One region of the Planococcus sp. 11815 genome, then DNA from elsewhere that is predicted to be linked to it. Evidence: riboswitches for the same ligand, from Rfam matches in the RefSeq annotation. Region 1 holds a riboswitch; the other holds the start of a gene.
What was found. Region 1 has a riboswitch for S-adenosylmethionine ahead of M1Q06_RS16420 (transporter substrate-binding domain-containing protein). Riboswitches for the same ligand answer to the same signal wherever they lie in the genome.

Region 1 (4,815 bases):
CTCGAGCATCTCGATGCCTTTCTTGTCAGCAGCGTCTTTTTTCATCCGCTTGACGCTCGTCAAACCGACGGAGACATTTTGCAGCACAGTCAGATTCTTGAACAGGTTGTATTGCTGGAACACCATCCCCGTTGCAGTCCTGAGCGCGAAGATTTCCTTTTTCTTGGCGGTGGCCGCATCCACCCGCTTTCCGCCGATTTCCACGATGCCGCTCGTCGGATCTTCGAGAAGGTTGATGCAGCGCAACAACGTCGACTTCCCGGAACCGCTTGGCCCGAGGACCGCCACCACTTCGCCTTTTTCGACGGTTAAATCGATGCCTTTCAACACATGCTGTCGGTCGTAATATTTATGCAGCTTCTCCAATTTGATCATCAGGCAATCCCTCTTTCATATCTGCGTGCACGCTTCTCGATTTTCACCAATAAGCGCTCGACGGCAATGCATAAGATCCAATAGACGATCGAGACGGCGATATACACTTCAAAGAACGCCAAGCCGCGGGAGCCGAGGATTTTTGCCTGCCCCATGATATCGATGACGCCGATGATGAACACGAGCGAGGTGTCTTTGATGGTGCTGATGAACATATTGCCGAGGTTCGGGATCGCTACCGTCAAGGCCTGCGGGAAGACGATCTTCAGCATCATCTGCACAGGCGTCATGCCGATCGCTTTGGCGGCTTCGAACTGGCCGCGGTCGACCGATTCGATCGCCGAACGGATCGTCTCGGATAAATACGCGCCCAAATTGATGGAAAAGGCCATCAAGGCATAGAATTCCGGAGCGATGCTATTAACGTCCGCCGACTGAAGCCAGCCGTATTCGCTTTGAAGAAAATAAATGATTTTCGGAATCCCGTAAAACACCAGGTAAATCTGCACCAATAACGGCGTCCCCCGGATAAAGGAGATATAGATCGACGTGATGACGCTGAGCACAGGTACTTTGTAGATTTTGATCAATGCCGCAGCCACGCCGATGATTAAACTCAAAAGCAGTGAGCCGACTGCTATGCCGATCGTGATTGGTAGCCTGGAAATAATGGCAGGAAAGCTCTCGATCAAGAAATTCAAGTCCAGTAAATTTTCCATTGTCTCTGTCCTTCCGCTAGCTTATTCAGGGATGTAGTCGCCGCCGGTCCATTTCTCGGACAGTTCGGACAAGGTGCCGTCTTCTTTCAGCTGTTTCAAAATCGGGTCGATCAAGGCTTTCAACTCTTCGCCTTTTTCTTCATCTTTCAAGACGATGCCCATATCGTCATTGACCAAAGGCTGCCCGACAATCTCCACGCCGAGTTCATTCTTTTCCAACACCGCGTTCATCATGATCGGGTCATTGACGTAAGCGTCGACGCGTCCGTTCTGCACATCCTGCAGAATTTCCGACGGGTTGCCGCTTTCGCTGTATTTCAGTTCGATCGGCTCTGCGGCGGTTTCGTTATACTCCTCAAGCAATAAAGTATAGGAATCACCTGCCAAAGCCCCGACCGCTTTTCCTTCCAAATCTTCAATCGTCTGAATGTCTTCTCGGCCTTCTTTCACTGCGATGACCGTTTCCGCTGCGAAATACGATTCATCGGTGAACAAATACTTTTCTTGGCGTTCCGGCGTTTTTGCTACTTGGTCGGCAATGGCCTGAATTTTATTCGACTCGAGCGCAAGGAACATGCTGTCCCACGGCACGGCGACGTATTCGAACGTATAGCCGTCCAATTGTTCATCGACGGCCTTCATCATGTCCACGTCATAGCCCGTCAGCTGGTTGGCATCATCCGCGAAAGCGAAAGGCGGATAGTCGTTTTGCGTTCCGACGCGGATCACTTGGTCTCCTGTAGCGTTCGCCGTCTCTTCCGATGAACAGCCGGCAAGTGTTCCGGCAAGACCTACTAAACAGGCAGTAGCGAATAGATAAGCGTTTCTTTTCATAATTCAAGCTCCTTTTGGTGTGTAGTTTTTTTATGATAGGGCTGGACTTTCCGCCTTGTGTAGAGTACCTGCCCTCCTTTTGGATGCAAAAAAGCCTCTTTCAATAGGAAAGAGGCTTCGACCAATTTCTTATCTCTCAGAATGAACACATCCTGCAGGAATTAGCACCTCTCATGAACATGATGGTTGCTGGACGTCATAGGGCCTGTCCCTCAGTCTCTCTGGATAAGTTATTTAATTTTTTTAACATATTAACGATAGTATTTGAGATAGCCCCTGCTGTCAAACCCTTTTTTGAAAATAAATCAAAATTTCGTATAAAAATTCAGGAGGAAATTGACAAAGCCTGCCATATTGCATACCATCAATTTAATATTCCATTGCTGCCGGGTTCCACCGGGCGGCATGCATCCAATACAAGAGCGGAGTGAACACAAGATGAGCGAGGAAACTGTTTTTGATGTCGCCATCGTCGGTGCCGGCACGATGGGCATGGCCGCCGGCGCCTTTTTGGCACAACAAGGCAAGAAGACATTGGTGATCGATGCATTCGACCCTCCCCATGCGAACGGCAGCCATCACGGAGACACCCGATTAATTCGCCACGCTTACGGGGAAGGCAGGCATTACGTTAGGTTAGTGTTGCGCGCGCAGCAATTATGGGAAGACCTGGAGAAACAGACCGGCTACAAAGTGTTCGATAAGACCGGTGTTATCGGGCTTGGCCCGGAAGACTCCCCTTTTCTGCTCGAAAGCATTGCAGCCGCCAATAGCTACGGCTTGCCGCTCGAAATATTAAGCAGCGGCGCGATTCAAGAAAGATGGCCGGGCTTCACAGTGCCCGAGCATTTCATCGGCTGCTTTGAAGCACAAGCAGGCGTGTTGTACAGCGAAAATGCCATCCGTGCCTATAAGAAACTGGCGCTCGAAAACGGCGTTCACTATGTGCCGAATACACCCGTCCAGCACATCGATATACAGGACGGGGATCGCGTGAAAATCTCGACCGCGCAAGGTGTTTTCTATGCTGAAAAAGTGATCGTCACAGCCGGTGCATGGGCGAAGAAGCTGCTGCCGGACCTGCAATTGCCGATCCAACCGACGCGCAAAGCGGTCGGCTGGTTTGAAGCACCGGAGATGTACAATGCCGATCAATTTCCCGGTTTTTTTGTGGAAGGTCCCGAGATGATGTTCTACGGCTTCCCGAGCATCGACGGCGCTGGCGTAAAAGTCGGACGCTCGGATGGCGGGCAGCCAATCGACCCGGACGAACAAACCCAGAACTTCGGGCAATACGAATTTGATGAGGGCGACCTAAGAAGATTCCTGGACCTGTATATGCCAGAAGCGAGCGGAGAATTGAAACAAGGCAAAACTTGTTTATACACCGTCTCGGACGACCATAACTTCATCATCGACCGCCATCCGGACAACGAGCACGTCATTTTCGCCTGCGGCTTTACCGGCCACGGCTTTAAATTCGGCAGCGTCATGGGCGAAGTGTTGAGCCGGTTGGCGATCGACGGCCACACGGAATTCGATATCGCCCCGTTCTCGCTCAATCGCTTTAAACTATGAGCTCAAACACAAAGAGGTTCTCCTTATTGTTAAAGGAGAACCTCTTTGTTATATTTGCCGACTATTAGTGAATCGTTCATGGCAACCATCCTAAACTCTCCAACAGTAAATAACTCCCTGTGAACAGTAAGATGACATAAGTGAACATCCGGAAAATCCGTTGGTTGATTCGCCCAAACAATAATTGCCCCAAGTATAGGCCTGCCGCTACAAGTGGGATGGCCCAGAAACTGGAGAGCCAAACGGTTTTGTTCGTTCCCGCAAAACTCATCTGCATGATCAGGCTCACCAAATAAATGAAGAGGTAAAACGCCAACGTCGTACTCCGCAAGGTTTCTTTTTTCGTCTCCATTCCTGAAAAATATAGCAAAATCGGAGGTCCCGGCATGCCAATACTTGTTGTCAGGGAACCGGAAAGGCCACCGACCAATAGATCCCGCTTGTTATTTCGGCTGATCCGAAATTTAAAAATGAGCATCAAGGTCAGCAATAAAATGAGCAGGCTTACCATGAGTTTCAAGCTATTCAAATCGATCATCAAGAAGACCGCTATTCCAACAGGCAACCCCAGCGAACTTCCAGCAATGAACCTTTTCAAAACACCGATATCGACATCTTTCCGAACCTTTGCGATCAAGGCGGCCGAAATGAGCAAAGATAAGATTAAATTTATCTGTATGGCTTCGGCGGGCTCAAAGATCAGCAGAAGGAATGGCGTCGCCAGGATGGAAAACCCGAATCCGGTGCTCGTCTGGAGGATTGAGGCAATCAGTATGACGATGGTAAATACGGCAAACTCCATAAAATCCTGCTTTCCCTTACAAAGATTTACTGTGCTGTCATTTTCCTATATCCATCTTAACATGCAGCCCGCTGCGGGTTTTAGATATGCTCGCGATCAGGCAGAATCCCCCGACGCCTCTCTTGAATATCCTGCCCAATAAGTGACTTAACTGCCTGGTTCTTTTTATGCCTCCCTATTGCCCGCCATTCTATCAATTGGGAGGCTTTATTGAGAAATCACCATTATTTTTGATTATTAACCCTATTTCGAAATATTTAATAATTATTAATTTCACAATCTACCCTGCTTTTTTCAGATTATGTGTTTTTTTGATTAAAACGGCTTCTTGCAACGTTTTTTCTAGTCTTTCAGCGAAAGCGTTTCCACTTTAGGGTTCTCTTTGACAAAAACCCGATTTCATATGACAATGGAAATAGAATTAGAATTATTATAACCAGATAACGATATTAATTGGGGCGAACCACTTCGATTAATTTTTTTTACGTTATCGTTTACGGTAATTCT
Region 2 (4,815 bases), 490 kb from region 1:
TGTTTTTTTATTGGTAATCGACTAATTCCTCGACTGAAACAAAAGTCGGGATTTGAGCGCCTTCTGTGTGCTCGATGACAAATTCAGCTGTGTCTTCTTCCTGGTACAATTCGACGATGCGCTGATACGCCTCGTTATCTTCTTCGCCAGCTTGTGCAGCGATCAAGTTGATATAAGGTTTTGCCGTATCGCTTTCACGGGCAATCGGGTCTTCTGTCGGGTTCAATCCAGCATCCACTGCGATGCCGTTATTGACGATGGAAGCAGCGACGTCAGCCATAGCGCGCGGCGTATGGGCGGAAGTCATCGGGACGACTTCAATGTTTTTCGGGTTGTCGATGATGTCTTCTGCTGTTCCCGTCAATCCGGCATCATCGGATAAAGTGATGAGCCCGGATTCATCGAGCAAGAGGAGTGCACGGCCCATGTTGGTCGCTTCATTCGGCATAGCGATTTGGGCTCCTTCAGGAAGTTCTTCGATGGATTCGTATTTGTCGGAATACAAGCCCATCGGCGCAATGACGGTAGAGCCGATCGGTACGATGTCGACATTGTGCTCTTCGACAAATTCATCGAAATACGAGATGGTCTGGAAGGCGTTCAAGTCGAGTTCGCCTTCAGCGAGTGCCAAGTTCGGCGCAACGTAATCCGAGAAGGTGATGATGTCGAGTTCGATGCCTTCTTCAGCGGCTTTGTCGCCGACATAATCCCAAATCGTCGTGTCCGATCCACTGATTCCAAGTGTCACTTTCGTGGTTTCGCCGGCTGAGCTATCGTCGCCACATGCGCCGAGAAGCGCGGCGATGCCTGCTGTTGCAAAAAGAGCTGTAATTTTTTTCACGATGAAATCCTCCAATGGTTTTTTAAAAGTGATTGTGCTGATGAATAAATCGCTTGATTGTATTTAATTGATGTGAATAAAAGGACTTAGCTCCGGCGCACTCTGCGGGACATGAGGTTGCCGAGCGATTGGACGCCTTGGACAAGGACGACCAGAATGGCGACAGTCAAGAGCATGACCAATGTGTCAAAGCGCTGATAGCCGTAAGTGATGGCCAAGTCGCCGAGCCCGCCGCCTCCGATTGCACCTGCCATTGCGGAGGCGCCGATTAAGCCGACGATGGCGATGGTCAATGCCAGGACAAGGGAGCTGAGCGCTTCTGGTATAAGGAAGCGGAAAATGATCTGGCCGGGAGAAGCGCCCATCGCCTGGGCGGCTTCGATGACGCCTTTATCGACTTCGAGCAATGAGTTCTCGATCAGCCGGGCGATGTACGGACCTGCATAAAATACTAATGGGACGATGGCTGCGGCGGTGCCGATCGATGTGCCGACAATGATGCGCGTCAATGGAATGATGGCGACCATCAAGATGATAAACGGAACCGAACGGAAGATATTGATGACGATGTTCAATACGTTAAAGACTGCTTCATTCTCGAGCAGATGCCCTTTTCTCGTGACGACCAGCAAGATGCCGAGCGGCAAGCCGATGAAGAGCGAGAAAACGAATGATGCACCCGTCATGTAAAGGGTTTCCCATAAAGCTTCTAAGATTTGCGATTGATCAACCTGCATGTTGCTGCACCTCCTCTACTTGGATGTTATCGTTTCGGATCGAGGCGAGTGCGCGGTCGATTTCTGCATGAGCGCCGTCGAACTCGACAATCAAGTTGCCGTATGGAATGCCTTGAAGTTCTGTAATGTTACCGAACAACACATTCAAATCGAGCTGGAATTCGCGTGACACCCGTGACATGAATGGCTGGCCGACTGAATTCCCGGTAAACTGCACCCGGTAGATCGGGCGTGTCCCGTCGTTGTGGCGGATCTGCTCAAGCAGCGAAGCCGGCAATTCATCGTTCATGACAGAACGGACGAACCGCTTCGTCGTCGCGTGCTGGGGATTGCTGAACACTTCAAATACGCTGCCTTGCTCGATGACACGGCCTTCTTCAAGAACGGCCACTTTGTCGCAGATTTCCCGGATAACGCCCATCTCGTGAGTGATGAGCAAAATGGTGATGTTGTATTCCTGGTTGATGCGGCGCAGCAGATCCAGTATGGACTGGGTTGTCTGCGGGTCGAGCGCTGATGTTGCTTCATCGCATAGCAGTATTGACGGGTTGGTGGCGAGTGCACGAGCAATACCGATGCGCTGCTTTTGCCCGCCGGATAATTGATCCGGGTATTTTTTCGCTTGGTCGGCAAGCCCGACAAACTCCAATAGTTCTGCCACTTTCCGATCGATTTCCGCTTTCGGGGTCTTGGCCAGAATCAGCGGCATCGCGATATTATGGTGTACGGTCTTCGAGTTCAGCAAATTGAAATGCTGGAAGATCATGCCGATGTCTTTTCGCGTATCGCGGATTTTGCGTGCGCTTAAAGTGGAAATGTCTTCTCCGTGGATGAGCACGCGTCCTGTTGATGGGCGCTCGAGCAAATTCACCGTGCGGATCAATGAGCTTTTCCCCGCGCCGCTAAATCCGATGACGCCGTAAATTTCCCCGGTCTCGACGGTCAAATCGATGCCGTTGAGCGCATGGACTTCCTGCTTGCCGGATACGTAAGTTTTCTTGACTGCTTCAAATTGAATCATGGTGTCCCTCCTGTGGCTGCAAATAACGATTCGAATGAGTGCGAACGAACACTTTCTTGGAATAACAACAAAAAGCCCTCTTTTTTCTTATACGCAAGAAAAAAGAGGGCTCCAAAATATGAAACCATCTCATTCTCATCTTCCAAATGCCGAAACATTTGCAGGAATTAGCACAGTTTTCGCTGATTTGCGAATCTGCTGCCGAAACGTCATAGGGCCTGTCCCTCGGTTTCTCTGGATAAGAAAGTGATGTAAGCTATTCAATTCGTGATTCCTACTCTATTTCGAAATAGAGAAAAAGTCAACAAGTTTGATAAAAAAAGTTTTGCGGAAAATTGCGTTTAATAGTAGTTAAAATTTTTAGAAAAATATGCTTGACTTTAAACCTGGATGTACCCTATACTTTTCCTCAAGCAAAAAATAACTGAATACTCTTATCACGAGAGGCGGAGGGAATAGGCCCTACGATGCCCGGCAACCAACAGGCTCATGTCTGGAAAGGTGCTAAATCCTACAGCGCGCATTTGCGCCGCTGAAAGATAAGAGGAGGCAAATCCGTATATGACGGCCCTCTTCTTTCTGAAGAGGGTCTTTTTATGTCCTCCTCAAAACGAACAAAACTATTACAAAAACAGGAGGAATTGACAATGACAAACTTCAAACCAGAAACTCTTCTATTACACGGTGGCCAAGAACCAGATCCAGTGACAGGCGCTCGCGGCGTACCGGTCCATAAAACGACTTCTTATGTATTCAAAGATACCGAGCACGCACAAAACCTATTTGGCTTGAAAGAAACGGGCAATATCTATTCGCGTATCATGAACCCGACAGTTGATGTATTCGAACAGCGCGTCGCACTTCTTGAAGGCGGGACCGCTGCAGTAGCTTTGTCTTCAGGGATGGCAGCCATTGCATTTTCAGTTTTGAACATTGCGGAAGCGGGAGACGAAATTATCGCCGACAGCAATTTATACGGTGGAACCTATAACCTATTCGCCAACACATTGCCGCGCTATGGCATTAACGTAAAATTCGTCGATGCGACAGATCCTGAAAATTTCCGTGCAGCGATTACCGATAAGACGAAAGCCTTGTTCGGTGAGATCATCGGAAATCCAAGCTTGAACGTGTTCGACGTCGAGCAAGTAGCTAATATCGCACACGAAAACGGGGTTCCGCTGTTGATCGATAATACTTTCGCATCGCCTTTCGTCAGCAATCCGATCGAATTCGGTGCAGACGTGGTCATCCATTCCGCCACGAAATGGATCGGCGGGCACGGAACGACGATCGGCGGCGTAGCGGTTGATGCCGGACGGTTCAACTGGGACAACCCGCGCTTCCCGAATTACACGGAGCCGGATGAAACCTACCATGGCATCCGTTTCGGAATTGATGTGCCGGAAGCGGCATTCGCGACGAAATTACGCGTCCAGCTGTTGCGCGATTTCGGCCCGTCACTCAGTGCGGACAGTGCCCATGCACTGCTTCAGGGACTTGAAACTTTGCACCTCCGGATTCCGCGCCACGCGACGAATGCGCAGAAGGTCGCTGAATATTTGAAAGACCATCCGCAAGTCGAGTGGGTCAATTACCTTGGCCTTGAAGGGCATCCATCCAAGACACTTGCTGATAAATATTTGAAAGACAGCTACGGTTCGATCGTCAACTTCGGCATTAAAGGCGGCAGGGAAGCCGGCCGCAAAGTAATCGATGGCGTTAATTTATGGTCGCACGTGGCGAATGTCGGCGATGCCAAATCATTGATCATCCACCCGGCGTCCACGACACACCAGCAATTGACAGCAGAAGAGTTGAAAAATAGCGGCGTAACGGAAGAATTGATCCGTTTGTCTGTAGGATTGGAAAACCACGAAGATTTAATCGCTGATTTGGAGCAAGCGATCCAAGCGGCAGTACTCGAGAACGCGTAAGGAGGGATTCGGATGACGACAGTATCCATCGGCCAGCTAAAACTTGAATCAGGTCAACTATTGCGTGAAGTGGAATTGGCGTATGAACGCGTCGGGGAAAGTTCCGCGCCGGCGATTCTGGTTTGCCACGCGCTGACGGGCGATCAATATGCAGTGGGTACTGCAGATCAACCGGGTTGGTGGGCGGGGTTGATCGGCCCAGGCAAAGCGGTGGATACTGGACAGTTCCAAGTCATCACGTTCAATGTGCTCGGGGGCTGCAGCGGTTCGACCGGCCCC

Region 2: it holds a riboswitch for S-adenosylmethionine, as region 1 does, so the genes downstream of both, M1Q06_RS13915 (methionine ABC transporter ATP-binding protein) here and M1Q06_RS16420 (transporter substrate-binding domain-containing protein) in region 1, are expected to answer to the same signal.

The regions. Positions count from the first base shown of each region.
Region 1 covers NZ_CP096991.1:3,265,249-3,270,063, forward strand. Annotated here, with positions in the region: gene M1Q06_RS16410 (amino acid ABC transporter ATP-binding protein) at 1-375, opposite strand, end outside; gene M1Q06_RS16415 (amino acid ABC transporter permease) at 375-1,094, opposite strand; gene M1Q06_RS16420 (transporter substrate-binding domain-containing protein) at 1,116-1,928, opposite strand; SAM riboswitch class I at 2,055-2,160, opposite strand; gene solA (N-methyl-L-tryptophan oxidase) at 2,367-3,506, shown strand; gene M1Q06_RS16430 (sulfite exporter TauE/SafE family protein) at 3,583-4,308, opposite strand.
Region 2 covers NZ_CP096991.1:2,774,310-2,779,124, reverse strand. Annotated here, with positions in the region: gene M1Q06_RS13925 (MetQ/NlpA family ABC transporter substrate-binding protein) at 8-841, opposite strand; gene M1Q06_RS13920 (methionine ABC transporter permease) at 928-1,578, opposite strand; gene M1Q06_RS13915 (methionine ABC transporter ATP-binding protein) at 1,568-2,599, opposite strand; SAM riboswitch class I at 2,732-2,844, opposite strand; SAM riboswitch class I at 3,031-3,145, shown strand; gene M1Q06_RS13910 (O-acetylhomoserine aminocarboxypropyltransferase/cysteine synthase family protein) at 3,247-4,536, shown strand; gene metX (homoserine O-acetyltransferase MetX) at 4,549-4,815, shown strand, end outside.